DNA from 2 places in the Pseudoalteromonas sp. Angola-30 genome. Region 1 is predicted to be linked to the other one. Evidence: predicted binding sites of a transcription regulator. Region 1 holds the regulator's gene; the other holds the start of a gene.
What was found. The regulator NrdR, encoded in region 1, represses ribonucleotide reductase genes. The targets are predictions, from matches to a motif close to AAACACNANATNTNGTGTTT.
Positions count from the first base shown of each region.

Region 2: the regulator NrdR is predicted to act here: its motif matches at 5,498-5,517, upstream of nrdA (class 1a ribonucleoside-diphosphate reductase subunit alpha).

Region 1 is NZ_JAQREI010000002.1:501,967-518,372, forward strand. It holds gene thrC (threonine synthase) at 1-297, shown strand, start outside; gene glyA (serine hydroxymethyltransferase) at 568-1,824, shown strand; gene nrdR (transcriptional regulator NrdR) at 2,190-2,639, shown strand; gene ribD (bifunctional diaminohydroxyphosphoribosylaminopyrimidine deaminase/5-amino-6-(5-phosphoribosylamino)uracil reductase RibD) at 2,642-3,775, shown strand; gene PSH54_RS05255 (riboflavin synthase) at 3,792-4,445, shown strand; gene ribBA (bifunctional 3,4-dihydroxy-2-butanone-4-phosphate synthase/GTP cyclohydrolase II) at 4,475-5,587, shown strand; gene ribH (6,7-dimethyl-8-ribityllumazine synthase) at 5,689-6,153, shown strand; gene nusB (transcription antitermination factor NusB) at 6,169-6,579, shown strand; gene thiL (thiamine-phosphate kinase) at 6,674-7,648, shown strand; gene PSH54_RS05280 (phosphatidylglycerophosphatase A family protein) at 7,645-8,130, shown strand; gene PSH54_RS05285 (ligand-binding sensor domain-containing diguanylate cyclase) at 8,168-11,254, shown strand; gene PSH54_RS05290 (hypothetical protein) at 11,305-13,416, opposite strand; gene dxs (1-deoxy-D-xylulose-5-phosphate synthase) at 13,609-15,471, opposite strand; gene ispA ((2E,6E)-farnesyl diphosphate synthase) at 15,574-16,406, opposite strand, start outside.
Region 2 is NZ_JAQREI010000004.1:304,808-321,213, reverse strand. It holds gene serC (3-phosphoserine/phosphohydroxythreonine transaminase) at 1-849, opposite strand, end outside; gene gyrA (DNA topoisomerase (ATP-hydrolyzing) subunit A) at 960-3,659, opposite strand; gene ubiG (bifunctional 2-polyprenyl-6-hydroxyphenol methylase/3-demethylubiquinol 3-O-methyltransferase UbiG) at 3,838-4,548, shown strand; gene PSH54_RS08500 (HAD family hydrolase) at 4,548-5,228, shown strand; gene nrdA (class 1a ribonucleoside-diphosphate reductase subunit alpha) at 5,641-7,923, shown strand; gene nrdB (class Ia ribonucleoside-diphosphate reductase subunit beta) at 7,997-9,127, shown strand; gene yfaE (class I ribonucleotide reductase maintenance protein YfaE) at 9,127-9,399, shown strand; partial or broken gene PSH54_RS08480 (DUF1287 domain-containing protein) at 9,402-9,993, opposite strand; gene PSH54_RS08475 (hypothetical protein) at 10,016-10,495, opposite strand; gene PSH54_RS08470 (hypothetical protein) at 10,535-10,963, opposite strand; gene PSH54_RS08465 (YkgJ family cysteine cluster protein) at 11,176-11,565, shown strand; gene PSH54_RS08460 (TonB-dependent receptor) at 11,690-14,071, shown strand; gene PSH54_RS08455 (FKBP-type peptidyl-prolyl cis-trans isomerase) at 14,340-14,960, opposite strand; gene PSH54_RS08450 (hypothetical protein) at 15,030-15,416, opposite strand; tRNA gene PSH54_RS08445 (tRNA-Ser) at 15,470-15,560, opposite strand; gene PSH54_RS08440 (hypothetical protein) at 15,689-16,066, opposite strand; gene PSH54_RS08435 (NAD(P)H nitroreductase) at 16,271-16,406, opposite strand, start outside.

The DNA of each region.
Region 1 (16,406 bases):
AGCGAAGAAAATACGCAAGCAGTGATGAAAAATATTCAACAAACTGGTTATGTTGCAGAGCCGCATACCGCCATTGCATACCAAGGTCTTGTCGAGAATAAAGCACCCGGCGCAGCAGGTATCTTTTTAGCAACTGCTCACCCTGCTAAGTTTAAAGATAGCGTAGAAGAGATCCTAAATATTGAACTTGATATGCCAAAACCACTTAGCGACGCACTTGCTAAACCTTGTTTAGCAAACGACATTAACCCTGATTATGAAGCGTTACGCACTGAAATACTCGCTAAGTTAGGCTAACTAACTTAGCGTTAAAAAAGCGGCTTTGGCCGCTTTTTTTGTATTTTGAACGCGCTAAATAAAGTATTTATCATTAACTAATTAAATGTAAAAAATAAAAGTCATTTAAATTATTAATGCATTTATAAAAAAATATCATCTTAAAAACGCTGTGAAATAGATTCAATCCCTGTTTAAATATCCTCAACTTAAGAGCGTAGGCAAAGAGTCGTTTAAAGCGTACAATAAAGCCTCTAAAAAACACCATACACGTTGCCCTAGGAGACCCCAATGTTAGAACGTAGCATGAATATTTCGGATTTTGATCCAGAGTTATTTGACGCGATAAACAAAGAAACTGCTCGCCAAGAAGAGCACATTGAATTAATCGCATCAGAAAACTACTGTAGCCCACGCGTACTAGAAGCACAGGGTTCACAGCTTACAAACAAATACGCAGAAGGTTACCCGGGCAAACGTTACTATGGCGGTTGTGAGCACGTAGACGTTGTTGAACAACTTGCAATTGATCGTGCTAATGAGCTATTTGGTTCTGACTATGCAAACGTTCAGCCACATGCGGGTTCTCAAGCAAATGCAGCTGTTTTCTTAGCATTATTAGAAGCGGGCGACACTGTACTTGGTATGAGCTTAGCTCATGGTGGTCACTTAACGCACGGTTCACACGTAAGCTTCTCAGGTAAGCTATACAATGCAATCCAATACGGGCTAGACGAAGCAACTGGCGAAATTGACTACGCACAGGTAGAAGCGCTAGCACTTGAGCACAAACCAAAAATGATTATCGGTGGTTTTTCTGCGTACTCAGGTATTGTTGATTGGGCTAAATTCCGTGAGATTGCTGATAAAGTAGGTGCTTACTTATTTGTTGATATGGCTCACGTTGCTGGTTTAATTGCGGCGGGTGTTTACCCAAGCCCAGTACCTCACGCGCATGTTGTAACAACAACAACACACAAAACATTAGCAGGCCCTCGTGGTGGTTTAATTATTTCTGCTTGTGGCGACGAAGCAATTTACAAAAAGCTTAACAGCGCTGTGTTCCCAGGTGGACAGGGTGGTCCTTTATGTCACATTATTGCTGCAAAAGCAGTGGCATTTAAAGAAGCTCTACAACCAGAATTTAAAACATACCAAGCACAAGTAGTTAAAAATGCTCAAGCTATGGTTGCTGTTATGCAAGAGCGCGGTTACAAAATCGTATCTGATAAAACAGAAAACCACTTATTCTTACTTGATTTAATCGATAAAGATATCACAGGTAAAGATGCCGACGCAGCGCTTGGCAATGCAAATATTACTGTGAACAAAAACTCTGTACCAAACGATCCTCGCTCACCGTTTGTTACTTCTGGTTTGCGTATTGGTTCACCTGCAATTACGCGTCGTGGCTTTAAAGAAGCTGAATCGAAAGAACTTGCTGGCTGGATTTGTGACGTATTAGACAACATCAACGATGAGTCAGTGCAAGCGCAAGTTAAAGAAAAAGTTAAAGCAATTTGTGCAAAACTACCTGTATACGCTTAATTGCATAAGCAGCAGTAATTTAGATCACAACAAGGGGCCTGTTTACCTTTCGAGGTTTAATTTGCAGTAGTATGTTTGGTTTTTAGGCAAGGCAGAGTCTATGTAGTGTGGTTACTCCACACAAATAGGCGATAACGCAGCATAAATGCCAAACATGCACTGCCCTCGGGTTCGTCCTAGGGGCGATTTACTCTTTGTTGCTCGGTTTTTACTTAGCCCACTAGGTTACAAACCTCGCGCCGCGATCAAATCACCCCTAGATAGAACAAATTTAATCCTGAAAGGCCAACAGGCCCTATTTTTTTGCTAAGATAAAAGGCCGCTAAATAGCGGCCTTTTTTGTTTTAAAACGGAAGTACCGAGTTATGCACTGCCCATTTTGTACCGCAAAAGATACTAAAGTTATTGATTCTCGCCTAGTCGGCGGAGGCCACCAAGTTCGCCGTCGTCGTGAATGTAACGAGTGTCACGAGCGATTTACTACCTTTGAAGGCGCCGAGTTAGTTATGCCACGTGTAATTAAACAAGATGGCAGCCGAGAACCCTTTAATGAAGATAAACTACTCAATGGCCTTAATCGCGCCCTAGAAAAACGCCCTGTTAGTACAGAGCAAGTGGATGAAGTGGTTAATATTATTAAATCGCAGTTGCGTGCTACCGGCGAGAGAGAAATATCAAGTCACCTTGTGGGTGAGTGCATAATGGAGGCGCTTAAAAAACTGGATAAAGTAGCCTATGTGCGGTTTGCCTCTGTGTATCGCTCGTTTGAAGATATACGCGAATTTGGTGAAGAAATTGCCCGTTTAGGGGAGTAATAATGCAAAACCAAACAACCTTTACCGCGCAAGATGAAATGTACATGGCACGTGCCATCGAGCTTGCAAAAAAAGGGCGATTTACAACCACCCCCAATCCTAATGTAGGGTGTGTTTTAGTTAAAGATAACCACATAATTGGTGAAGGGTTTCATCAATTAGCTGGGCAGGGGCATGCTGAGGTTAATGCCCTTGCTGTAGCAGGAGAAAATGCAAAAGGCGCGACTGCGTATGTTACGCTTGAACCGTGTAGCCATTACGGACGCACTCCGCCGTGTGCAGAGGGTTTAAAAGCCGCAGGTGTAGTAAAAGTTATTGCAGCTATGGTCGACACCAACCCACAAGTCGCAGGTAAAGGGCTTAAAATACTCAGCGATGCCGGTATTGAGGTTGCATTTGGGCTTTTAGAGCAGCAAGCGCGGGCACTTAATTTAGGTTTTTTTAAGCGTATGGAGCAGGGACTTCCGTATGTTACGTGTAAAATGGCGGCCAGCATTGATGGTAAAACCGCGCTTAAAAATGGCCAAAGTAAGTGGATCACCGGCAGCGCTGCGCGACAAGATGTACAATTACACCGAGCACAAAGCTGCGCTATTTTAACGGGCGCCGATACGGTTATTACCGATGATGCTAAGCTCAATGTGAGGTTAAGCGAGTTGCCACAGGCTTTGCCTACTGAATTACCCCTTCGCCAACCGGTGCGTGTTATAATTGACTCACAAAATAGGCTTACACCAGAGCTGGCAGTATTTAATATTGAAAGTGAAATAATAATTTTTACTACCAAGGTTGATAAATCAACGCAGTGGCCGCATTTTGTAAGGCATATAGAAGTGCCACAGCAAAATAACAAAGTTAATTTAACGTCTGTTTTAGCGCACCTTGCTAAGCTGCAATTTAATCATGTTTATTTAGAAGCGGGTGCTACACTTGCCGGTAAAATGACAGAGCTTAATTTAATAGACGAATATATATTTTATTTAGCGCCTAAACTAATGGGGTGCGATGCAAAAAGCTTAGTTAATTTTGCACCGCTGACAGATATGCAAAACACCGTTAATTTGACGTTTAAAGAGTGTGTGAAAATAGGCGATGATTTACGTATAACCGCTACAAAACACATTCCAATCACTTAATTAAAAGAGTAGGGCTATGTTTACTGGAATAATTGAAGCCACAGGCAAAATTGCGCTATTACAAAAAAAACAAGGCGATTTAGCCATTCGCATTCAAAGCGCTAATCTTGATATGAGCGATGTAAAGCTTGGCGATAGCATTGCCACAAATGGCGTATGTTTAACGGTAGTTGATAAGCACATTGATGGCTTTAGTGCCGACTTATCAAACGAAACTATCAGCTTAACTGGGTTTGCAAATTATAATATTGGCCAAACAGTTAACCTTGAAAAAGCCATGCAGCCGGTTTCACGTTTAGGCGGGCATTTAGTGTCAGGTCATGTTGATGGCATTGCAACCATTACAGCCATCACTAGTAATGCGCGCGCTACAGAATATTGGCTAAGCACCGATGAAAACTTAATGAAGTACATTCCTTACAAAGGGTCTGTATGTATAGATGGTATAAGCCTGACAGTAAACGCTGTACAAGGTAATACATTTAAATTAACCATAGTGCCGCACACAAGCGAGCAAACCACCATTGCTGATTTTAAAGTGGGCACACGCGTTAATTTAGAAGTCGACCAAATTGCACGTTATTTAGAGCGCCTTATTAAAGGGGCTGAGCAGCCGACTGGCTCAGATATTTCAATGAGCTTACTAGCTAAAGCTGGTTTTGTTAAATAACGACACTGATAACTTACACGAGCAAATTTATGAATTTACACAGCGCACAAGAAATCATCGACGACATTAAAGCCGGTAAAATGGTTATTTTAATGGATGACGAAGACAGAGAAAACGAAGGTGATTTAATCATTGCAGCAGAGCACATTAGCGCCGAAGCAATTAACTTTATGGCCACTCATGGCCGTGGCTTAATTTGTTTAACCATGACGCAAGAGCGTTGTGAGCAGCTTGATTTACCGTTAATGGTTAAAAACAATGGCGCAGCGTTTTCTACTAACTTTACTATGTCGATTGAAGCATCTAAAGGTGTAACAACGGGTATATCAGCAGCCGATAGAGCGCGTACAGTTCAAGCGGCAATTGCAAAGGGTGCTGTACCAAGCGATATCGTACAACCTGGGCATATTTTTCCTATTATGGCACAACCAGGTGGCGTGTTAACGCGCGCAGGCCACACCGAAGCTGGGTGTGATTTAGCACGTTTAGCCGGCCTTGAAGCCTCATCAGTTATTGTAGAAATCCTCAATGCCGATGGCACTATGGCGCGCCGCCCTGATTTAGAAGTATTTGCTAAAGAGCATGGTATTAAAATTGGCACAATTGCAGATTTAATTGAATACCGAAACCTTAACGAAACCACCATAGAGCAAGTGGCTAAGTGTAAATTACCCACTGAGCACGGTGAGTTTGATTTAGTAACCTACAAAGATACGATTGACGGCCAACTGCACTACGTATTGCTAAAAGGCGAAATTAAAGAGCAAGAACCAACGCTTGTGCGCGTGCACTTACAAAGCACCTTTAACGATATTTTGCTTTCAGACAGAAGTGCGGACCGTAGTTGGGGGCTTTCTGATGCAATGGCTTACATTGCAGAAAATAACGGTGCACTGGTTATTTTAGGTAAACAAGAAAGCACCGAAGAGCTAGAGGCCACAGTAAAAGCATTTGCTGCTGCCGATGCTGGCGAAAATGTTACGCCGCGTAAATTTAAAGGTACATCGCGTACCGTTGGTGTGGGCTCGCAAATACTGGCTGATTTAGGTATTAAGCAAATGCGCTTAATGAGTCGCCCTAAAAAGTACCATGCACTTTCGGGCTTTCATTTAGAAGTGGTTGATTACGTTGAGCCACAATAAGGGCTCAGCTTTTAACTAGTCTATTTTTTTATTTTTATGGTATGATGCGCAGCAATTTTTGCGCAATCGCAACCGCTTGAACATATTTTTAGGGTTATCAAATGAAAATTATTGAAGGTAATAAGTACGCTCCAGGCAAAAAATTCGCTATTGTTATTTCTCGTTTTAACGATTTTATTGGTAGCAGCCTACTAGAAGGTGCTGTTGATGAGCTAAAGCGTACTGGTGGCGTAGCCGATGATGACATTACCGTTGTGTATGTACCCGGTGCAGTAGAGTTACCTTTAGCGGCAAAACGCATTGCGGCAAAAAAAGAGTATGATGCAATCATCGCATTAGGCGTAGTGATCAGAGGTGGTACACCACACTTTGACCTCGTTGCTGGCGAATCTAACAAAGGCCTTGCAAATGTATCGCTTGAGTATGATATCCCGGTTGCATTTGGCGTATTAACCACAGAAAGCATTGAACAAGCAATTGAACGCGCTGGTACCAAAATGGGTAACAAAGGCGGCGAAGCGGCATTAGGCGCGCTTGAAATGGTTAATGTGTTAGATAAAATTTAAGTTTAAGGAATTTTTGTGAAACCAGCAGCAAGACGTAAAGCACGTATCTTAGCACTTCAAGCCGTTTATTCTTGGCAATTAAGTGGCAATTTAATTGCCGATATCGAACAACAAATGTTGATCGAAAACGACGTGACTAAAATTGATGTTGAATACTTTAAAGATTTAGCGCGTGGCGTTGCCGTTAATTATAAGCAACTAGATGAAGCTGTATCTCCGCATTTAACACGTCCATTTGATGATTTAGATATGGTAGAGCGTGCAATTTTACGTTTAAGCGCGTATGAGCTTAAATTCCGTGAAGATGTGCCATACAAAGTAGCAATCAATGAAGGCATTGAGCTTGCTAAAATATTTGGCGCTGAAGACAGCCATAAATTTGTAAACGGTGTACTTGATAAAGCTGTTAAGCATTTACGCAAGTAATACTAACCTTGCTAAAGCGCTCTGCTAAAGAGCTTAGCTTTAACAGTTAGTACACGTTAAAAAGGAGAGCCGGCATAGGTCGGCTTTTTTGTGTATGAAGGAATTTGAATTAATAAACCGCTACTTTAAAGGTCGTGGTATAACTCGTCGTGATGTAAGCCTAGGAATAGGGGACGACTGTGCATTAGTTACCGTTCCGCAAAACTGCCAACTTGCAGTAACAACTGATACGCTTGTATCGGGTGTTCATTTTTTTGATGACATTTCTCCCCGAGCATTAGGACACCGAGCACTGGCCGTAAATCTAAGTGATTTAGCAGCCATGGGGGCTGAGCCTACTTGGGTTTCGGTGGCATTAACCCTACCAAATATTAACCAGCAGTGGATTGAAGAATTTACTGAGGGAATGCACGAAATTGCTGAGTACTTTAATGTACAAATAATTGGTGGCGACACTACGCAGGGCCCTTTAACAGTTACTATATGCGCTAAAGGCACTGTGCCAGAGGGCAAAGCTTTACGCCGTGCAGGTGCTAAAGTGGGCGACTGGGTATGTGTAACCGGCACGCTAGGTGATGCAGGCTTGGCTATTGAATCTCGAAAGCGTGGCCTAAGTATTGAGCCTGAGCACTTAAAGTACATAAATAGCCGCTTTGATTACCCCACTCCACGGGTGGCTGCAGGGCAAGTATTACGTGGCCTTGCTTCATCAGCTATTGATGTGTCTGATGGCCTTATGGCGGATTTAAGCCACATACTTGATATGTCACAAGTCAGCGCCAGTATAAATATTGAAAACATCCCAACCTCTGACGCTATGCGTTCAAGCCTGAACTTTGAGGCGCAATTGCCGTATATTTTAGGCTATGGCGATGACTACGAATTACTTTTTACTGTCTCTGAAGATAATAAAAGCATGTTGGAGCTTAAATTACGTCAATACGGCGTAGAAGCAACGTGCATAGGGCAAATAAAAAGTGGCGAAGGGCACATTGAGCTTTTACACCACGGTGAAAAATTTAATTTTGAGCAACAGGGCTTTGAGCACTTTGCCAAGGAGCAGGTTTGACTAGCAAAAAACAGTTTAATTTAAAGCGCCCGCACCAGTTATTTGGCCTAGGGTTTGGCACTGGCCTTGCGCCTGTTGCGCCAGGCACCTTTGGTACATTTGCTGCTTTACCATTTATTTTTATGACCATGTATTTTCCGCTATGGCTACAAATCGTGTTTGCCGTGGTTATTAGTATTTTTGGTATTTGGGCGTGTGGCAAAACCGCCGATGATTTAGGTGTGCACGACCACCCAGCCATAGTGTGGGATGAAGTTGCGGGTTATTACATTACGATGATTGGTGCAGCGCTTAGTTGGCAAACCTTACTTGTAGGCTTTTTATTATTTAGATTTTTTGATATTGCCAAACCTGGCCCGATCAAAACGCTCGATAAGCGAATGGACGGCGGCGTGGGTATAATGGCTGATGATGTACTTGCCGGTATTTTTTCGCTTATTTGTTTGCAAGCGTTAATAAAAGCAGGTTTACTACCCTTTTAATTTTTGTGTTTTATTTGTTTAACTAGGTGGCAGCGAAATGATGCGATTTTTACTGGTATGTGTACTTATGTTGTGTGCCATGCCAAGTTGGGCTTCTATTACTGATTACGTTGTTAAGCAATGGAATATCAAAGATGGCTTGCCCTCGCAATCGCTAAAAAGTGTTGTGCAAGATCAGCAAGGCTATATGTGGGTCGGAACGCAATTTGGTCTTAGTCGTTTTGACGGCACAACTTTTACTAATTACAACACACAAAATAGTCCTTTTTTGCCAAGCAATGGTATTAATAAACTGCTCATAGATAGTAATGGCTATCTGTGGGTGGGCACTAAAAGTGGCTTGGTGGTCATAAACCCGCAAACGCTTGCCGCACAAGAATTTAATATTAAAGGCCCAGTTAGAGACATATTAGAAGATGCCAAGGGCAGCATTTGGATTGCAGCTAATGGGCTTTATTATGTAGACCGCAACCAAGTTGATTTACGTGATAAAGCGAACGAACTCGTTCCTATTGTAAATGCCACCGTGATCACCCAAATAGTGGGGTCGGTGAGTCAAATGGCGCTTTCTCCAGAGGGGATTTGGCTTGTCAACGACCGTCATTTACTACGCTTAACTAAAAGCGCCTCTGATTTTTCAAAACTCAGGTTGGAGTTAACAGCTAAGGTGTCATTGCCTGAGCGGTTAGCACAAACCATTGTTCATGATCTGTCTTTTTTAAATGGTAATTTATATTTAGCCTCTGAACTGGGTGCCTACTTTTTAGATTTAGACGATGAACTAAGACCTTTCCCGCTTCCGAATGCGAATAACTCAGCTGTGTATAAATTTATGAGCGACACCAATGGTGGCTTATGGGTTTCTACGTATGGACGACTGCTTTTCAGAGCTAAGTCGGGTGAGTGGCAATGGGTTGAGCCAAGTCAGCTAGATCAAAGTATTTGGTTTGCCGATATTTACCGCGATAGCCAAAATAATATTTGGCTTGCAAGTTTTAGCGAAGGCTTATGGCTTGCACACGAAGGGCGTATAGAACGCCACTCTGCTTTATCGCAAATGACTGAGGCCGTTATGGCAATCAGCCAAGCGCCCGATGGTAATTTATGGGTGGCAAATAAAAGTGGTATTGGGTATTTCGATTTAAATAAAAACTTTGTCAATAAAATACCCAGTGCACAATTTGGCCGTGCAACAGTACATGACTTACAGTTTGATGGCTCGCGTTTATATATAGCGACCGGACGAGGGCTGTTTTTTTACGAGCAAGATAAACTATACAGTTTTCCTGGCAGAGCGCTGCGCGACAATCCGGTATTTGCTATTAGCCCATCAAGCAAAGGTGGTTTTTGGATAGGTACAGGGCGTGGCTTGTATAGGCTAAGTTATGGCGGGTTAACACCCTTTGCATACAATGCCTTTTTAGGCAGTAAATTTATAACGTATGTGCTCGATAAAGCAAACTTTGGTGTAATAGGGACCAGTAAAGGGGCGTATTACTTTACTGACCGCGGCATTGAAAAAATAGGTGACCAAACCTCGCTCGAAAGTGCATACATCACCAGCGTATTACACATAGATGGTGTAGGTATTTTAATTGGCTCGCTTAATGACGGCTTATTTTACAGAAGTTTGCAAGGGCATTGGCGACAGTTAGATGCAGCCAACGGCTTACCCTATGGCTCTATTTTTAGCCTAGAGTATGACGAAACCTATAAGCGTGTATGGGTAAGTACCATGAAAGGTGTTTACCGTATGCCAGTAGCGCAATTTAAATCAGAGGTGTCGAGCTTAAAAGTGGAAGAGGTTATTTCTTCTTTTGATAGGCAGCTCGATGGTAAAGCAAGCCAGTGTTGTAACGGTTTAGGACACGATGCCGTTGCCATGACCGATTATTCAATTTGGTACCCAAGCTTACAAGGCATTGTAGAAATACCTAAAAATACCGAGCTATTTGGCCTAAATGTATTAAAGCCTAAAGTAGAAACACTGACCACACCACTGCGCGCGTTAACTACCGCAGCATTGGGCGAAAAGCCTTTACTAGATACTGATGAGCGCGACATAACGTTAAAGTACACCGCCATCGATTATTATGCGCCAAATAGTATTGAGTTTAGATATAAGTTAAGTGGGTTAGATAGTGATTGGCGCTACGCTAATGCACGCCGAGAAGCCATTTATACAAATTTACCGGCGGGGTCATTTTTATTTGAGCTTGAGGCAAAACGCCAAGGCGAAGATTGGGACAGAGCGCAAACTGTCGAGTATGCATTTGTAGTACCGCAGCGCTTTGACGAAACTATTTACTTTAGACTGCTAATCGTTAGTGGGTTTATTTTACTGTTTTACTTTATTTTTTGGGTATTTAGAGCGCAAGAGCGCCGTAAGCAAGAAGTACTCGAAGCCCTGGTTACAGAGCGTACATTAGAGCTGCGCCAAGCTAACGATAAATTAGGCCAAGTAAACTCACAGCTTAAACTAGTTAGTCACTCAGATGAGCTTACAGGGCTACGTAGCCGCCGCTTTTTGTTTGATCAGCTCCCTAAAGATATTGAGCACTTCCAACGTAATGCGCAGTCTTTACAAGCGCAAGGTAAGTCACTTGTACTGCTTATTATCAACTTTGATAACTTTAGCCGTATAAACGATGCGTATGGCCCAATAGCAGGAGATAGCTGCTTACAACAAATGGCAGCGTTACTTAATTCGCGTACCCAAGGCTCTGACTATGTAGCACGCTGGAGTGGGGATGAGTTTTTATTATTGCTGCGCGATTTTAAGTGCAACATGATTGACAGCTATGCCTCTGATTTATGCCAAGCAATCGCATTAAATTCGTTTCAATTACCAAACGGTAAAACAACTAATATTACGGCTTCATTGGGGTGGTCTTTTTACCCACTGCCACTTTTAGGTGGGCAAGTAATAAGCTGGGAGACGTCGATAAACTTAGCCGATATAGCGCTTCATCAGGTTAAAAAACGCGGTGGTGACGGTGTGGCAAATATTACGTTTGATAAACAGTTGGATGCGTTTGAGTTTGAGCAAAATTCGAATGTAGATCAGCAGCTGGGTATTTTACAAAGTAATGGCTTAGCAGATATTAAAGTGTGGATGCGATAATGCCCAACCTACAAAAGTAGACTAGGCATGGTGAGGGTAACGCTATTTAATTACTGGTTTAGCCACGCTGGTAAAATAGCCACTGACTCAGGAGCACTAAATGCCATACTTGCATCGGCACTTATATCTCCCCCTGCGGTACTTAAAATATTATTAAAGCGCATAACTACGTTGTTAGACTTTTCGGCAACGTATAAATCGGTTCCGCTATACATAATATCAACAGGGTTTCCTAATAATGTATTGGGCCCGCTAATCGTCGCGCTTATATTAACTAGCCCCGAGGCATTTGCGGTATTATTTAATACATAAATTTTGCCATCGTCAGCAACGGCTGCGCTGCCTACATCAGAAAGTATTAACGCACCACTTAATGAGTCGTAATCTATTCCATGAATATTGGTAGGCCCAGCTAGTGCTTGTGAATTATTGGCAGGTGTAATTAATCTATCTTCTGTACTTATTGTGGTCTCGCCACTTAGTAGCTTATTTTTAACTTGATCAAATACCGCTACAGTGCCATTAGTTAGCGCAACAAAAGCGCGGTCAGTGTTACTGTCGTAATCAACATCCCACGGGCGTGCATTATTGGCAAAAGTTAAGGTCATAAGAGGTGATACATCGCCGGTGGCACAGCTTGAAAATATAGCAATGCTCGGCGTGGTTTCATTATTTTCAGCCACAAAAATCATTCCACTATCGGAGGCAATATCTAATCCTTTAGGTGAAATAAGGCCTGTATTGCTTCCTGAAATCAGTCTATCTTGGCTGGCGTTAAATGTTTCGCCATCACGGTTATAAGCCACTTTAGTAGAGATGACGATTCCGCCCATTCCTGTACTGGCATTATCGAATGTTGCGTAGCTATTACCTGCTTTATCAAAGCTAACGCTTTCTATCGTTTGGCTTGCATTATAGCTTGCAAGTTCGCTACTTAATGCTGTATTTAAACGGCTAATTTGGCCTGTTGTATCACCCGCAGTGCTTGGATTACTGGATACGGCTACGCCTAATAGCGCCATATTAGGCTCAGTACTATCTGATATATCAGCCATTGAGCTTTGAGTTAGCGTGTTAGTAATTGACTCTGGCTTAGTAGACGCAGTACTTAAATCGGGCGCTATATCGCCACTTTCACCGGCAAATATATTACTAAACACTAAAATTGCATCGTTTGATTTTTCGGCCACACGTAAATCGCTACCCTCAAGGGTAATATCTACAGGGTTGCCTAGCATAGTCGCAGGGCCTGAAATACTGCGTGCAACAGATGTATTACCTTGCGCAGTAGAGGCATTATTAATAACAAAAAGCGCGCCATCGGTAGCATCTGATGCGCTACCAACATCCGATAAGATAAGTTTATTGGTGGTTTCATCATAAACAATGCCGTGAATATTTACCGATATTTGCACACCATCGGCATCGCTTGGTGTAATAGTACGACTTGGCATAGCGGTAAATTCACCGCTTACAAAATTATCATAAACCGCGACATCACCGTTGGTAAGTGCTACATAAAGTCGGTCGTTTACGTGGTCATAATCAACATCCCACGGGGCGGCTTCGGTAACAGTGGTAGCAAGCGGCGCGGCATCTCCCGCTGCAGCACTGCCAAATGTGGTAATTTGCATGGCACCAAAATCAGCTATAAATATCAGCCCGCTATTTTTTGCAATCGCTATGCCTTTAGGGTTAACCAGGGTAGTTGCAGGGCCTGTAATTTCACGGTCTTGATTAGTGCTAAAGCTTGCACCATCATCGCGATTAGCAAGTTGGCATATAGTTTTAACGCTACCATTTTCGCTGTCGCTTGCTTGTATTAAATTACCGAGGCTATCAAAGGCTACGCCTTCATTTGCAGTGGTATTAAAGGTTTTTAATTTGGCAGCGTCCTGGTTTATTAAATCAACAGTGCCTGCGTTTTGTTCGCCGTTATTAGCTAAAATAAACGTGGCTGCACTAAAGCCGGGGTTACCGTTTGTGCCATCGTTTCCATCTTGACCATCTGCTCCCGGCGTACCGGCTAAACCGTTTTCTCCATCATCACCGCTACACCCTGAAATACCAAGTACTATCCCAAGCGCTAATGCTGAAAAACAAAGGGGGCGTTTAAGTGAACTGTTTTGTGTATGAAGGTGAGTTAAATTAGCTTTTTTCATCATTTTTACCTTTTAATATTCCATCAAATGAAAGTAAATAACGTGCCTGTTTATACTCCTCAGTACGTACTATTTACTGTGTTAACCTCATAGAGATAACGCGTAGAAATACACATTGGATGCAAATATTTAAAAATAAAAAACAAAAAAGGAGCCATCAGGCTCCCTTTAAAAACTAGCTAGCAAAAATAATTAAGCGATAAACGATTTTATTGAATTTAAAATGCCTTGTTCGCCTAAACCCATTTCATCTTGCATTTGCGCTTGTGTGCCGTGCTTAATAAATTCATCAGGAATACCTAAGTTAAGCACTTTTAGGTTGGCTTTTTGCGCTGCTAAATATTCATTAACCGCTGAGCCTGCGCCACCACAAATAGCGTTGTCTTCAAGCGTTACTATTACATCATGAGTTTGGCTAAGCTCACCTAATAAACTTGTATCAAGTGGCTTAATAAAGCGCATATTAACTAGCGTTGCACCTAGCTCATTTGCAGCAAGTTGCGCGTTTTCAAGCAAAGTACCAAAGGATAAAATAGCAATTTTAGCGCCTTGCTTAATGGTATTGGCTTTGCCTATTTCTAGTAGCGTCATTTCGCTTTGAATATCGGCAGTACCGGCACTACCACGAGGGTAGCGAACTGCTACAGGGCAATTAGCCTTATAACCGGTATAAAGCATATGGCGGCACTCGTTAGTATCACTTGGGGCCATAATAACCATGTTTGGAATACAGCGCATAAAGCTTAAGTCGTATGCACCTTGGTGTGTTTCGCCGTCGGCGCCTACAATACCAGCGCGGTCTATAGCAAAAAGCACAGGTAAGTTTTGCAGTGCAACATCATGGATAAGTTGATCATACGCACGTTGTAAAAAGCTCGAGTAAATAGCTACAACGGGTTTTAACCCTTCACAGGCAAAACCGGCGGCCAATGTGACAGCGTGCTGCTCTGCTATGGCTACATCGAAATACTGCTCTGGGTGCTCTTTTGAAAAACGCACCATACCTGAGCCTTCACGCATTGCCGGGGTAATAGCCATTAATTTTTTATCTTGCTCGGCCATATCACACAACCAATCACCAAACACCTTAGAGAAAGTGGCGGCACCAGGTTTAGATTTAGGTAAGCTTGATGTATTAGGGTCAAACTTTGGCACACCGTGATAGCCAATAGGATCAGCTTCTGCGGGTTTATAGCCTTTTCCTTTTTGGGTTTTTATATGTAAAAGCTGAGGCCCTTTTAAATTACGCATATTACGCAGTGTATCTACGAGCATATTTACATCGTGGCCATCAATTGGGCCAATGTAATTAAGACCTAGTTCTTCAAAAAAGGTACCTGGAATAACCATTCCTTTTAGGTGCTCTTCTACTTTACTGGCAAGCTCTTTAACAGGAGGTACGCCAGAGAGTAACTTTTTACTGCCTTCGCGAATGTTTGTGTAAAAGCTGCCAGATAAAATACGCGCAAAGTGATTAGTTAACGCACCGACGTTTTCAGAAATCGACATTTCGTTATCATTTAAAATGATTAACATGTCAGATTTTACATCGCCTAAGTGGTTCATTGCTTCAAATGCCATACCTGCTGTAATGGCGCCATCGCCTATAACAGCAACAGTTTTGCGGCCTTTACCTTCTTTTTGAGCCGCAATAGACATACCAAGTGCTGCCGAAATAGAGGTACTTGAATGGCCTACGCTAAAGGTATCGTATTGGCTTTCTTCACGAAAAGGGAATGGATGTAATCCGTCTTTTTGGCGAATTGTATGCATTAAATCGCGTCGTCCCGTTAAAATTTTATGCGGGTACGCTTGATGGCCTACATCCCATACAAGGCGATCTTCTGGTGTGTTATACACATAATGTAGAGCAACGGTAAGCTCAACAGTTCCTAAACCAGACGCTAAATGGCCGCTACTTTGCGAAACAGAGTTGAGTAAATAGTCTCGTAACTCGTTGCTAAACGCAGGGAGTTTATCTTGCGCTATATCGCGTAAGTGGGCTGGTTCGTCAACCAAGTTAAGTAATGGATACTTGCTACTATCAAGTGTCATGGTATTTATTTTATCCTTCGCTAACACCGGTGCTAACTTATTAGTTGTTACCGCTGTTGAGTAATAATGTCAGTGCTAAATGGCAATACGTATATGTAACACTCAATGGTCACGTTTAATCAGGTAGTTTGCCAGCGCCGCTAGAGTAGAGGTATCAGCATCTATTTTGTTTAATGCTTGATGCGCTTGCTCTATTAAATTTTGCGCCATTTGCTTGGCGCCTTGCATACCTAATAGGGCCGGATAAGTTGCTTTATTAGCAGCTAAATCAGAGCCTTGTGGCTTACCTAAAGTAAATGTGTCACCTTCAACATCTAAAATGTCGTCGTGCACTTGAAATGCCAGCCCTATAGCATACCCAAAAACACTTAAGTTTTCTAAGGTTTGTTTGTCTGCTTTTTCGCTACATAATGCACCCAATGTAATGGCACAGTTGATTAAGGCACCCGTTTTTAATCTATGAATTCGTTCAAGCTGTTGTACTGTAATCACTTTATCTGTGGCTGCAATATCTAGCCCTTGCCCGCCGACCATGCCTTCAAGCCCCGATGCTTTAGCCAGTGCGCTGATCATTTTTACTTGTGTTGACGCGCTGCAGGTAAAATTGTGAGTCGAGATAAGCTCAAAGGCCAATGTTTGTAGTGCATCGCCCGCTAAAATTGCGTGCGCATCGTCAAACTCTATATGGCAAGTTGGGCGTCCACGGCGAAGGTCGTCATCATCCATGGCTGGTAAATCATCGTGCACCAACGAGTAGCTATGAATACACTCAATAGCAGCAGCAAGAATATCTAAATCTTGCTTATTAGCTCCGAGCATTTCACCACTTGCGTAGACTAAAAAGGGGCGTAAACGCTTGCCACCGTTAAATAAGCCGTACTGCGTAGCTTCTTTTACTGTGTGTGCGGTATCAAGGGGTTGATCAAAGTACTGTT
Region 2 (16,406 bases), on a different contig from region 1:
AAAAGGCGATTCATCAATAAAGTCATAAAGCAGCTTAGCTTTAGCAATATTTTGTGCTTCCATTGCCTTAACGCCACCGTTTTGCTCTAGCCATTCAAATACTTCAGCTGCTAAATACCATGCAAAAGTAGGCGGTGTATTAAACATGCTGCCTTGTTTTGCTTCAAGTGCGTAATCTAAAATACCTGGTTTAGCTAAACCTTCACGCTCAAGTAATGTTTTGCGAACAATAACAATAGCTATACCTGATGGACCTATATTTTTTTGTGCACCGGCATAAATTAAATCAAATTTATTTACGTCAATTTCACGCGACAAAATAGTCGATGACATATCAGCAATAATAGGTGCCGTTGGGTGGCTCGGCACATCAAAAATCTCTAAGCCGTCTACTGTTTCATTTGGGCAGTAGTGAATGTAAGAGGCATCTGCAGGTAACTCCCACTGCGCCACTTCTTTTATAGAAAACAGCCCGTTTGCGTCATTTCTAACGTTGATTGAGTGGGTTTGAGTAAATTTATTAGCTTCATCAGTGGCACTTTTAGACCAAACGCCGTTCTCGCAGTAAACCGCCGTTTTACCATTTTGATGTAAATTTAATGGCACAGCGCTAAATTGACCGCGGCCACCACCGTGCATAAATAACACTTCAAATTCATCGCTAATGTTCATTAAACGACGAAGGCTGGCTTCGCATTTTGCTGTAAGCGCTAAAAAATCTTTACTACGATGGCTTATTTCCATCACAGATACGCCTAAGTCTTGCCAGTCTAAAAATTCTTTTTGTGCTTTTTGCATAACAGCTTGTGGAAGCATAGCTGGCCCCGCACAAAAATTATATTTACTCATTACCTTTGCCTCATTCCAGTAATTTAAACTCTTTTGATAAACAAAAAAGGATTATTAATTTTTTTCAACATGATTAAAAAAAGCGGCCTTAGCCGCTTTTTCAATTTCAGTTATTCAGAAGGTGGATTATCATCCGTTGCTTCTTCATTTACTGTATCAACCGTTTCAACGTCTTCAATATCAACTAAGTCACTGTCTGTAACTTCAATCTCTTCGATACGTTGTAAACCAACTACTTGCTCTTCGTCAATAGTTCTGATCAAAATAACACCTTGGGTGTTACGTCCAACCGTCGATACTTCATTAACGCGGGTACGTACTAGCGTACCACGGTTTGAAATAATCATTATTTCGTCGTTGTCGTCAACTTGTACAGCGCCAACTACTGCGCCATTACGCTCACTCACCTTAATAGATACAACACCTTGTGTTGCACGGCTCTTAGATGGGTAATCTTCAAGTTGAGTACGTTTACCGTAACCATTTTCAGTCACCGTTAAAATAGCACCGTCAGACTTAGGCACAATTAACGACACTACGCGTTGGTCGTCGGCCATTTTAATACCACGAACACCGGTAGCAGTACGACCCATAGGGCGAACACCTTTGAAACGAATTTCAGGGTTGCCTTCTTCGTCGAGTACCGGGTTGCCGTTTTCATCAACAACAGCAGACTCTTCCGCTTCTTTAAAGCGTACAACTTTACCTGCATCAGTAAACAACATAATTTCGTTGCTACCGTCGGTAATATCAACCCCAATTAGGCTATCGCCTTCGTTAAGGTTTACCGCAATAATACCGCTTGCACGTTGACGGCTGTATGCCGTTAGTGGTGTTTTCTTCACAGTACCAAATGCAGTTGCCATGAAAATGTATTTATCTTCTTCGTACTCGCGTACAGGTAAGATAGCAGTAATGCGCTCATCATCTTCAAGTGGCAGTAAGTTAACAATTGGCTTACCGCGAGCAGCGCGACTAGCCAGTGGTAACTGGTATACTTTAAGCCAGTACAAACGACCCGCAGTAGAGAAACATAAAATGGTATCGTGGGTATTAGCCACTAAAAGACGCTCAATGAAATCTTCATCTTTCATCTTCGTTGCTGACTTACCTTTACCACCACGGCGCTGCGCTTCGTAATCAGACAATGCCTGATACTTAACGTAACCTTCGTGCGATAGGGTCACAACAACATCTTCTTCGTTAATTAAATCTTCAAGGCTAATATCGTGCGCTGCCGCGTTAATTTCTGTACGACGCTCATCACCATATTGCTCTTTAATTTCTACTAACTCATCACGAATAACTTCCATTAAACGCTCAGGGCTAGCTAAAATGTGTAGTAGCTCAGCAATTAAATCTAACAGCGATTGGTACTCTGCTAAGATTTTTTCATGCTCAAGACCGGTTAGTTTGTGTAAACGTAAATCAAGAATTGCTTGTGCTTGCTGCTCAGAAATATAGTACTGACCATCGCGAATACCCAGCTCACTTGCCAGCCAATCTGGGCGTGCTACGTTGTCTTCGCCTGCTTTTTCAAGCATAGCTTGTACGTTGCCTAAATCCCATGGGCGAGCTGTTAAGGCTACTTTAGCCTCTGCTGGGGTTGGCGATTTACGAATTAGCTCAATAATTGGGTCGATGTTGGCAAGCGCAATTGCTAAACCTTCAAGGGTATGAGCACGGTCGCGCGCTTTACGTAAATCAAATACGGTACGGCGTGTAACCACTTCACGGCGGTGAATAACAAACTCTTCAAGCATTTCTTTTAAGTTGAAACACTTAGGTTGGTTGTTAATTAATGCAACCATATTCATACCAAACACAGTTTGTAACTGAGTTTGTGAATATAAGTTGTTGAGGATAACTTCACCTACATCACCACGTTTGATCTCAATAACGATACGCATACCGTCTTTATCTGATTCATCACGTAGTGCACTAATGCCTTCAATTTTTTTATCTTTAACAAGCTCAGCAATTTTTTCAATTAAGCGTGCTTTGTTAACCTGATAAGGAATTTCGTGCACGATAATGGTTTCGCGGCCTGTTTTTTCATCGGTTTCGATGTCGGCGCGTGCACGCATGTACACTTTACCACGGCCGGTTAAATAAGCATCTTCAATGCCTTTTTTACCATTAATAATGGCAGCCGTTGGGAAATCAGGACCCGGAATGTAATCCATTAATTCATGAATCGTTAAATCAGGGTTTTGAATAAGCGCTAAACAACCATTAACCACTTCAGTTAAGTTATGAGGTGGAATGTTTGTTGCCATACCTACCGCAATACCCGATGAACCGTTAACAAGTAAGTTAGGCACTTTGGTTGGTAAAACGTCAGGAATTTGTTCGGTACCGTCGTAGTTAGGAACGAAATCAACCGTTTCTTTTTCAAGATCGGCTAATAACTCATGCGACATTTTTGCCATACGTACTTCTGTATAACGCATTGCCGCTGCTGAATCACCATCAACCGAACCGAAGTTACCTTGGCCATCTACAAGCATATAACGTAGTGAGAATGGCTGTGCCATACGCACGATGGTGTCATAAACTGCACTGTCGCCGTGTGGGTGGTATTTACCGATTACGTCACCGACCACACGGGCCGATTTTTTGTAAGGCTTATTCCAGTCATTACTAAGCTCGTTCATTGCAAACAAAACGCGGCGGTGAACAGGTTTTAAACCATCACGTACGTCTGGTAATGCACGTCCTACAATTACGCTCATTGCGTAATCAAGGTAGGAGTTTTTTAACTCGTCTTCAATATTGACTGGCAGAATTTCATTGGCGAGATCAGTCATTTGATATCACATTCCTTCAGTATCAGCTCTTAGCAACCCGGTATTAGGCGCCAAGAGTATTTGTTATTATTTCTAAGCGACCATGCTATCACAATTAATTTAAATTTACAGGCGCAAAACTTTGCGATTTATCAATTTAGCCCTATATAATGGCCTCAGATTGACGAGGAAGTATTTTATGACCGAACATCAAAATGTAGATAACGCAGAAATAGCAAAATTTGAAGCCATTGCAGAGCGATGGTGGGACCAAGACGGAGAGTTTAAACCTCTTCACGAAATTAACCCATTACGATTAGACTTTGTGGCTAACAAAACCCAAGGCTTATTTGATAAAGAAACACTCGATGTAGGCTGTGGTGGCGGCATTCTTAGCGAAAGCATGGCACGCATGGGCGCACACGTAACCGGTATAGACATGGGGCAAGAACCACTCACCGTAGCAAAGCTTCATAGCCTAGAAACCGGTGTAAATGTTGACTATATAAAAGTACCTGCAGAAGAATTTGCAACTCAGCACCCTGCTCGCTTTGATGTAATAACCTGTATGGAAATGCTAGAGCATGTACCTGACCCTGCTTCTATTATTCATGCAGTCGCAGAGCTTGCCAAGCCAGGGGCTGATGTGTTTTTCTCAACCCTAAATAAAACGCCTAAAGCTTACTTGTTTGCTATTGTAGGTGCTGAAAAGCTGTTAAAAATGGTGCCTGAGGGCACACACGATCACAACAAATTTATCAAACCTGCACAACTTATTGCATGGGCTGAACAAGCCGGTTTAAAAGTACGTGCCAGTGCTGGCCTGGGCTACAACCCGCTTTCTAAGCAGTATTCATTAAATACAGATGTGAGTGTTAATTACATTCTTCACTTTGAGAAGTTAGCATAATGGCTAGCTCTCATACCCCCTTAACTCCTTTTGAGTATGACGCTTTCTTATTTGATTTAGATGGCACCTTGCTTGATACAGCAGACGATTTAGGTGCTGCTTTAAATGCCGTACTTAAAAGTGAAGGTGTTGCGCAAGTTACGCCTGAGGCTTATAGAAAAGTAGCGTCTAATGGCGCCGGCGCACTACTTGAACTTGGCTTTAAAGCGCAATGGGCATCGCAACCACAAACTGAACGTATAAAACAGTTAGTCAGCCACTACAGCCAAAACCTAGCGACACACACCCGCTGCTTTGAAGGCATAGAATCATTACTCATAGCCCTTGATAACCAAGGTATAAAATGGGGAATAATGACTAATAAGCCCGGGTTTTTAACCGATCCATTAGTGGCTGCTATACCCGCTTTAAAAAATGCACACGTTGTGATCAGTGGCGATACGCTCACCGAGGCTAAACCATCGCCTTTACCCTTACTACACTGTACAAAACTGATGAACGTAGATCCTAAACGTTGCTTATACATAGGTGATGCTCAACGTGATATAGAAGCAGGTAAAGCCGCAGGTATGCACACAGCAACAGCGCTTTGGGGCTATATACCAAGTATTGATGAGGCCAAGGGCTGGGAAGCCGATTTTAACTGGCACAGCCCCATTGATGCTTTTAACCATATATAGTGCCATGTAAATTTTTAAACACTATATATTGTGATTGTGTTAGTTTTCATGCAAAGCTTGATGATAAAAAAAGCAGTCGAAATTTATTTTCAAAATGCGTAAATTTAGCAGATCATTAGTTGATTTTTAGCTATTTCAACTTAAATGATTGTTCGAAGGTGAGTGACTACTAACACAAATACGTTATCCCAAAGTTATCCACAAATAGGGGCAATTATGTCCCTTGCAAATCAGCTCAGACCACACTATCTTGTGATCTCTAAATTGAACAACACCAGATATTGTGGCCAAATGTTATTCAATTAAATTCGCCAATACGGTGAAACTTATAATAAATGAATACGTACCTTGCTTTAGCGAGGTATAAAGCATTGGTCAAAATACACAATTCCCAAGGAATACAGGCAAAGCTATGAACCAACAGTTATCTGTAAGCAAGCGTGACGGGCGTAAAGAGCCTTTAGATCTTGATAAGATCCATCGCGTTATTGAATGGGCCGCCGAAGGTTTAAACAACGTATCGGTTTCACAGGTTGAATTAAAGTCACACATTCAATTTTACGACGGTATTCGTACAAAAGACATCCACGAAACCATCATTAAAGCAGCAGCCGATCAAATTTCAAAAGAGTCGCCTGACTACCAGTACCTAGCTGCCCGCTTAGCTGTATTCCACTTACGTAAAAAAGCGTATGGCCAGTTTGAGCCACCACGTTTATTTGACCATGTTACAAAAATGGTTGAAGACAAACGCTACGATGCTCACTTACTCGTTGACTACACAGAGCAAGAGCTTGACGAGCTAGATGCTTATCTTGATCATTCGCGCGATCTTAACTTTAGCTACGCAGCAGTAAAGCAGCTTGAAGGTAAATACCTAGTACAAAACCGTGTAACGGGTGAGATTTACGAAAGCGCCCAGTTTTTATATATCTTAGTGGCTGCGAGTTTATTCTCTGACTACCCGCGCGAAACGCGTATTGACTACATCAAACGTTTTTACGATGCAGTATCAACGTTTAAAATCTCTTTACCTACGCCAATTATGTCAGGTGTGCGTACACCTACGCGCCAGTTTAGCTCGTGTGTACTTATTGAATGTGCCGACAGCCTTGATTCAATTAACGCCACATCATCTGCCATTGTCAAGTACGTTTCACAACGTGCAGGTATTGGTATTAACGCCGGCCGTATTCGTGCATTAGGTAGCCATATCCGTAATGGCGAGGCGTACCACACAGGTTGTATTCCTTTTTATAAGCACTTTCAAACAGCGGTTAAAAGCTGCTCGCAAGGTGGCGTACGTGGCGGTGCTGCAACGTTATTCTACCCGCTTTGGCATTTAGAAGTAGAAAACCTACTAGTACTTAAAAATAACCGTGGTGTTGATGATAACCGTGTTCGTCATTTAGATTACGGCGTACAGTTTAATAAACTAATGTATTCTCGTTTAATTAAAGACGACTACATTACGTTATTTAGTCCATCAGATGTGCCTGGCCTTTACGATGCATTCTTTGAAGACCAAGACGAGTTTGACGCGTTATACGTAAAATACGAGCAAGACGAGTCTATTCGTAAAAAGCGTATTAAAGCGATTGAGCTTTTCTCAATGTTCGCACAAGAGCGTGCCAGCACAGGTCGTATTTATTTACAAAACGTGGATCACTGTAATACGCACAGTCCGTTTATTTCTAAAGTGGCGCCAATTCGCCAATCTAACTTATGTTTAGAAATTGCATTGCCAACTAAGCCGTTAAATAACGTAAACGATGAAGAAGGCGAAATTGCACTTTGTACGCTATCTGCATTTAACCTAGGCGCTATTGAGTCACTTGATGAACTTGAAGAGCTTGCTGAGCTTGCAGTACGTGCACTTGATAACCTACTTGATTTCCAAGACTACCCAGTACCGGCTGCACGTAATGCCACTATGGGCCGTCGTACGTTAGGAATAGGCGTAATTAACTACGCTTACTACCTTGCTAAAAATGGTAAGCGTTACTCAGATGGCAGTGCTAATGCACTGACTCACAAAACGTTTGAAGCAATTCAATACTACCTAATGAAAGCATCAAACGAGCTTGCTAAAGAGCGTGGCGCGTGTCCTAAGTTTAACGAAACAACGTACTCTCAAGGTATTATGCCAACTGATACGTACAAACGTGACTTAGATAAAATTTGTGATGAGCCACTGCACTTAGATTGGGATTCATTACGTGCCAGCATTAAAGAGCACGGCATGCGTAACTCAACACTTAGCGCATTAATGCCTTCAGAAACATCGTCGCAAATCTCTAACGCAACTAACGGTATTGAGCCACCACGTGGTCACATTAGCGTTAAAGCAAGTAAAGACGGTATTTTAAAACAAGTAGTTCCTGAGTACGAACGCTTAAAAGATAACTACGAGCTACTGTGGGATATTCCATCAAACGATGGTTACTTACAGTTAGTGGGCATAATGCAAAAGTTTATTGACCAAACTATTTCGGCCAATACTAATTATGATCCAAACAAATACGAAGGCGGTAAAGTACCTATGAAAGTCTTATTAAAAGACTTACTAGGTGCATACAAGCTTGGTGTTAAAACACTTTACTACCATAACACCCGCGATGGCGCATCAGATGCACAAGACGACACTCCAGAAGTGGAAGATGATGATTGTGCAGGCGGCGCGTGTAAAATTTAATAGTTAAACTTAAAGCGGGCTCTTTGCCCGCTTTGTCCTGATAGTTTTAGTGATAGTTTTTTGAGTGATAGACATGTCTTATACTACTTTTAGTCGTAACCATAATGATCAAATGCAAGAGCCAATGTTTTTTGGCCAAACCGTTAACGTTTCGCGTTACGACCAACAAAAATACCCTATTTTTGAAAAATTGATTGAAAAGCAACTTTCGTTTTTTTGGCGTCCAGAAGAAGTAGACGTAAGTAAAGACCGTTTAGACTTTCAAGCATTGCCAGAGCACGAAAAGCACATATTTTTAAGTAACTTAAAATATCAAACGCTGCTTGATAGTGTACAAGGCCGCTCGCCAAACGTTGCCCTACTCCCTATTGTGTCTATTCCTGAGCTAGAAACATGGATAGAAACGTGGGCATTTAGTGAAACTATTCACAGTCGCTCTTACACCCACATTATTCGTAACGTTACACAGTCACCAGAACTTATTTTTGATGACATAGTTAGTAACGAAAAAATTAGCGAACGTGCTGATGCGGTAACCACCTACTACGATGATTTAATCAATGGCGTGTCGCTTTATAACCTGTATGGCGAAGGCAAGCACGAAATTAACGGTCAAACCGTTGTGATTAGCTTATTTGATCTTAAAAAGAAACTTTACCTTGCCATGATGTCGGTAAATATTCTTGAAGCCATTCGTTTTTATGTCAGCTTTGCGTGTTCGTTTGCCTTTGCTGAGCGTGAATTAATGGAAGGTAACGCTAAAATCATCAAGCTAATCGCACGTGATGAAGCGCTTCATCTGTCGGGTACGCAGCATATTTTAAACATTATGCAAGATGGTAAAGACGACCCTGAAATGGCGATTGTTGCCGCGCAGTGCCGTGAAGAAGCCATTAAAATGTTTGTTGAAGCCGCAGAGCAAGAAAAAGAATGGGCAGAGTACTTATTCAAAGATGGCTCTATGATTGGTTTAAACAAACACATTTTATGTCAGTATGTTGAATACATTACTAACGCACGTATGACCGCCATTGGCCTGCCTGCGCAATTTGAAAACAACAGTAACCCGATTCCATGGATCAACTCATGGCTTGTGTCTGACAACGTGCAAGTTGCACCGCAAGAAGCTGAAATTAGCTCATATCTTGTAGGTCAAATTGACTCACAAGTAGATGCCTCAGAATTTGGTGACTTTGATTTATAATGAGTGACAAACCCACTGCAAGTATAACGCTTGCAGATAACAGCCAGTGTATAGAATTTAGCACTGGCTGCCCTTCTGTTCTACATTGCTTAGAAAACCAAAAAATAGACGTAGCGTATCAATGCCGCGAAGGTTATTGTGGCGCGTGCAGAGCCACGTTAGTCTCAGGCCAAGTTCACTATAACGAAGAGCCTTTAGCGTTTGTACGCGAGGGGGAAATACTGCTGTGCTGCTGTAAGCCAAACGGTAATATAAGTATTAATTTAAAATAAATTTACTGCGTTTTATTCAAATGCTGTGGTTCAAACCGGTAATGCCCTGTGATTTTATAATCAAAAAGCATATCGGTTTTTTCTGCCCCGCGGCCAATGTTATGTACAATTAATGGATTGCCAGTTTGTACTGAACGCTCATTAACTACCATACCTATATGTGGCAGGTTACCCGGTAACATCCAAGTCACTATATCACCTGTTTTATACTCTTCAGGGCTATCAGATAACACTAACGCACGACCCTGTCTTTTAAAGTAGGTTTGTTCTTCGGTGGTCTATATTTTTATCGGGTTTGGTCAGCCCCCAAATACGCTTTGAGGGGTACAGAGTAAAATTGTCACGCATGTCTTCGTGTACTAACTGTTGTAAATCTATACCTAACTGGCGATAAGCACGAATAATCACATCGGTACACACCCCAATATTACTTGGCACGTCACCACCTGGGTAACTTATTGAACGATAACTCCCATCATACGTAACTTGGTGTGTTGTTCGCTGTATTAATGCAGCAGTTATATCTTCTTCAAATGAATTTGCTAAGGCACTAAAAGGCGCTAATACACTAAAATATAACCATACATTAGCCATATTCTGTTCCTTGTAAAAAAATTTATAATGCATCCAGTACATACTCAGGCACATTTATTTTCTCACCTGAATTTATAAAGTGAGTATCGAGCGAATAAGCCATAATTTCAAGCGGCGCATTGTGATAACCAAAGTGCTTAATTTCATTCATATAGCGCTCTATAAAGGCTAAAGCACCAAGATTTTGCCACTGCAATACATGCACTAATTCATGAAAATGTACGCGCAAGTTATCAACACTTGTCGGCAACAGGTAGTAAGTATTTTTATAAGTTATGCCGCTTACTTTCATATCAATAAAATCATCCAGCCCCATGGCACGTAATGCAGCAAAATCGGGCTTAGGTATTTCATCGATTACAACATAAAAGGCACTTTCCAAAAATTCAGTTGGGTAAAAACCTGCAAACTGTGATGTAAATTGAGTACAACACACCCGTTTGTATTTATATTTATGATTTACCTCATCAATCCATTGCTCGATTGCGGTTAACATATCCATATTCCAAACCTCATTAAAATCGCGACTAACTAGGCTTAATTAACCTTCTTCTTCAGTGAGTGACTCAAGTAAATCATGAATTTCAGCTTTAAGCGCTTTATCTTCAATTTTATTAGCGCTTACCTTGGCATTTTTTAGGCTTTTAATCGCTTCATTTTTTTGTCCAAGCTCTATTTGTAGAGTTGCCATTGAATAAGCAACCGACGACATATGATCTTTGTTATTGATTGCAACCGACTTCTGTAGCGCTTTTTCATATGTGGTAATTGCCTCTTCAAGTTCTTCGGTAAAGTCAGCTAAGGTTTCCCACTGTACAGGGTGATCTTTTGAAGTATTCTCGTTTTCTTCACAAATAGCTTTGAGCCTAGAAAATAATAATTCAAACCTTTTACGGTCGTTTCTATTTGCAGCTTCCATCAGTTGCTCTGCTAAATCATGTACTGCTTTATATACTTTGGTGTTCATCATCAGGAACTATCCTTAACTGGTCACTAAACTAACTATTTAGAGGCGCCCTAATCTTATTAGAACGGCTAATTATTTAGGTGTAATAATACATTATTAATAGATAGCGGGTTGGAATTAAAAGTGTGGTTTTAAAATTATATATAAAAAAGTAATCCACGTTAGTTACAGTGATACACTGAGAAACTAATGGACACCTAATATACTGGCTAAAAATGAAAGAGTGCAACCAATGCGGTAAATGCTGTATTAAATATGGTGGGGGCGATTTAAGTGCAACCGTACAAGAAATTGAAATGTGGGCACTGTTTAACCCAGAGATTTATCAATATGTTAAAGATGATGAAATTTGGTTTGATCCAAATACACAATTGCGACTCTCCACTTGCCCCTTTTTAGAAATAGCGCCCAAAAAAGAGCCCTCCCATAAAACAATGTATACCTGCAGCATTTACCTAGATAGGCCAGAAGATTGCCGCCATTATCCAAGCCTGGTGTCAGAAATGATACGTGATGAATGCGAAATGATAGAACCTATCGATGTAAAAAACCAAACTAGAGCACAACATAAGCTTAATATAATTATGCTTGATAGCCGCTCTTAAACAGCTTATCTTATTTGCGTGTTTATTCATCGAAAAACATTAAGCTATAGTATAACATTGTTGATAAGTCAAAAACGCAGTGTTATATTATATCACAACATAGTAACCGCGAACCTTTAAGATAATGACAAAGTTAACATTAATTTCCTCTGCAGTTTTTTCTGTTTTATGTTCTCATTCAGCACTTGCTGCTACCGTTACCGGTAAAATAACAGACGATAAAAACCAACCGATTGAAAACGCAGCTGTACACGTACATGGTAAAGACCAAGGTGTAAAAACCAACGCACAGGGCGAATTTTCTATTGATGTAGACTCTCAAAGTCAATTGCATGTAAGTAAAGACAACTTTATAGACTCGCGTATTGCGGTAAATGAAAACTCAAACAATGTGACGGTGTCGCTTACCCCTACCTCGGTAGAAACCGTTGTTGTATATGCCTCTGCACTGCATAAAAATAGCTTAGAAATGATTTCGCCGGTGAGCGTTTTATCAGGTGATGAGCTTAAAAACAAATCAAAAGCGACCCTTGGCGAAACACTAAAGGGCTTACCAGGTGTTAATGCCAGTTACTTTGGTCCGGTATCATCAAGCCCTATTATCCGTGGTTTAGATGGCCCTCGCGTTAAAATTACCCAAAACGGTTTAGATGCCAGCGATGCATCGCGCATTGGTCCTGACCATGCAACCTCAAGCGACAGCTTAGCAGCGGAACAAATTGAAGTATTGCGCGGACCAAGCACCCTACTTTATGGCTCAGGCGCAATAGGTGGTGTGGTAAATGTGGTTGATAACCGTATTCCAACGAGCAATTTAGATGATTTAACCGGTGCTGCTGAATACAGCCATGACACGGTTTCTAACTCAAATACCGTGGCTGCAAAACTAGAAACAGGAAATGACGGATTTAACTTTCATTTTGATGGGACTAAACGCAGCGGCGATGACTATGAAACGCCTACATTTAACATTACAGATGAAGATGGTGATGTTGAAACTCATAACTCTGTAGAAAACACTTTTATTGATAGCGACACATTTAATGTGGGTACGAGTTATGTGGGCGATCATTTAACGGTTGGCTTTTCTTACGGTAGCATTGAAACCGATTACGGTATTCCTGGGCATGAGCATCATGATCATGACCATGAAGGTGAAACCGAAGAAGAACACGATGAGCACGCAGATGAAGAGGAAGAAGAGTCTGTTTATGCACATCTAGAGCAAGATCGTTGGCAAGGCCTTATAAGCTATGCGCTCGATAACAACTGGATTGAAAATATTAATCTTCGTGTTGGCTACACTGATTACAAACACAGTGAAATTGAAGACGGTGAAATTGGCACCACCTTTAAAAATGAAACAACCGAAGCACGCTTAAATGTAGAGCACAAGTTAGCGCAGTGGCACGGTATGATGGGCTATCATTATAGCGAATCGGACTACGACGCAATTGGCGAAGAAGCATTTACTCCTGCAAGTGTGACCACTACACATGCGTTATATCTACTTGAAGAACGTGAATTTGGTGATGTTACACTCGAGCTTGGTGCGCGTATTGAAGATTACGAAATAACAAGCACAATTACCGACAGCGAGCACGCACATGATCACGATGAAGAAGAAGATCATGACGAAGGCGAAGAAGAAAGCATTGCATACAGTGAAAGCTTTACTAATGTAAGCGCCTCTGCCGGTGCTATTTGGCAATACACACCAGGGCAAAGCATAGCACTTAGCTTATCTCACTCTGAGCGTGCGCCCCTTTCTGCTGAGCTTTTATCAAACGGATTACACATTGCTACAGGTACTTACGAGCTAGGCCTTGGCTATCATATTGAAGATAACGAGGTTCACTTTGAGCCAGAAGACATTAAACAAGAAAAATCGACCAATTTAGATTTTAGCTTTAGACGTTTTAGCGGTGACTTTGGTTACACAGTTAATTTTTTCTATAACGATATTAAAAACTTTTATTATCAACAAAACACTGGATTAGTTTACGACGAAGAAGATGGTTTAGAGTCTGCAATTGGCGCTCACGATGATGCGGTTGCCGTATATCAGTTTGCCAGTAAAGATGCTGAACTCTATGGTGTAGAATTTGATGTACACTATCAAATTGACCCTAATGCCATGGTTAAAGTATTTGGTGATTCAACACGCGCCAAGCTAAAAGACGACGAAGGTAACTTGCCGCGCATACCAGCAAATAAATTAGGATCTGAATTACAATACAATGTAGGCGATTTACAACTAACGCTCACAGGTACGCACTACTTTGAGCAAGATAATATTAGCGCCTATGAAACTAAAACCGATGGCTACACAATTGTTGATGCTCAAGCTAATTATCAGTTAAGTTTAGGCGCTATAGATACGCAGTTATACTTAAATGTTGATAACATTACAGATGAACTTGGCTTTGTTCACAGCTCGTTTATAAAAAATAAAGCCCCACTACCAGGTAGAAACTTCCGCTTTGGTATTAGAGGTTATTTTTAATAACGCTTTGGCATTTATTTAGTTACTTTTAAAGCCGCATTTTATATGCGGTTTTTTTATGCCTACTCATTTAATTAACTAGGTTATTTATTTGTTGTAATAGCGTTTGTAGCGCAGGTAGCAAGTTTATCTTTCCCCCAAAATAACTCACTTAATTATGCGGATTGGCCTAAATTATTAACGTTTTTAAAGCTTGCTATAAAACCACAAGACACAAAAAAGCCGCGGTCAAGACCACGGCTTTTTAAATACTGACTTAATAACTAAATTAAGAAAGGATTTCGTGTAGCTCAACGTCAAATACAAGCGTTGAGAAAGGTGCAATTGCAGCACCTGCGCCACGTTCACCATAAGCAAGCTCATGAGGAACGTAAATACGCCATTTAGTGCCTACTGGCATCATTTGTAAAGCTTCAGTCCAGCCTTTGATCACGCCACCTACTGGGAATTCAGCTGGTTGACCGCGCTCGTAAGAGCTATCAAATACTGTACCGTTAATTAATGTACCGTGGTAATCAACACGTACTGTAGACTCAGCAGTTGGCTTTTCGCCTTCGCCTGTAGCTAGTACTTCGTATTGTAAACCAGACTCGGTAACAGTGATTTCAGGACGCTTAGCGTTTTCTTCTAAGAATGCAATACCTTCAGCAGAAAGTACTTTTGCTTCTTCTTCACGACGCGCTTGGATCTCTTCGTTAATTTTTTCAAATGCAGCTTGGATCTCAGGGATCTCAACTTGAAAAGCGCTACCAGCGTACGCATCTTTCATGCCTTCAAATACTGAATTTAGGTTTAAGCCTTCAAAAGGGTTAGACTTAAGTTGCTCACCCATTTGTAAGCCAATACCGTAACTTGCTTTTTCAGCATCTGTAGTAAAATTATCTGACATAATGTGTTTTTCACGTTTTGTTAGTTAAAAGACGCGTACATGCTAACATAAAATAAAACCGGTTTGGGGCTAGTTTTTACTGTGTTTTACCTTAATTTTGCCAACTATGTAGCTACAAAGGGGTAAACTGAATAAAAATCCAACAAGCAATGGCCACGCTAGTAAACCGCCACTGCCAAACAGCACCAATGGCACTAATACTAAACCAACTAAAGCAATAAAAGCTGCGCCAATAACAGGCCAATGCGTATCGTATTTAGTAATAAGATGCGCAGTTAATACGTTAAAGCCAATGCCATACACAAAGGCGGTGATAAGCGTTGCGTCTGGTTGTGCATCTGCTGCCATTTTTATTAATAAATTAATCGCGCTTTGATAACAGTAGCCAAATACAATCCACAGTAGTACATGCTTTACTAAGCGTTGCGATGTTGTAAGGTTTGCTTCTTTTGACATTTATTAAACTCCACAAAGCAAAAAACCGCCCATAAGGCGGTTTTTTTAAATAATGGTGGAGAGATAGGGATTTGAACCCTAGATAGGCTACAAACCTATGCCGGTTTTCAAGACCGGTGCATTCGACCACTCTGCCATCTCTCCGTACGGCGCGAATAATAGGGGGTATTGAGCAACTTGTAAAGACCTAAATGTAAATAATTAGCTAAAAACAGCATTTGGTTCAAAAAACCACCACAAATAGCTAAAAACCTACATTGCTCATTGCCCTATTAATAATATTGCTTTGGCCTACGTGCAATCCACGAACAAATTAAGCACAGTAATAAACTGAGTGCTAAAAATGTAACGCTTTGAAATATTAAATCAAAACGGTTTAAATCATCACTTGGTACTACCACAAATAAAAATGCAGGTAATACACTAAGCAATAACACATAAAAACAAATTTTAAAGGCCCGACCAAAATCAAACCTTTTAGACTGCTGCATCCACCAGGTTAATAAAACAAGCATTCCCATAGCAGAGCCAGCTATAAAATGTGCAGTATTCGTGCTCATTGCCACATAAAGTGTAATAAAAGCACCCACTATTCCCCAAATTGACCATGCCAGCCAATTCTCTTTTTCTTGTAAAAATAAATTTCCCATCGTTTTCGTCTTCTTTATCGTTATTTTTATTAAGACTTTCCATACTTTAACAAAAAACAACCGATTAAAAAACAAACTGAAGAAGAAAAAGTTAACCTATATTGCTTCCGTGCACTTCTCACAGCTAAATCAAAAAAGGACGAGCCTAACAGCAGCAACCTTAATGCTATATGACTGCGCAGAACTACAATAGTTCATTATTTATTATAAATAAGTGAAGTAATCATCTGGTTTATGCTTAGCTGCCTTTTTGCACTCAATCTCTGGGGTGCCTAAATATAAATACCCAACAATTTCATCTTGTTCGTCTAAATTAAGGGCACTTTTGACTGCTGTGCTT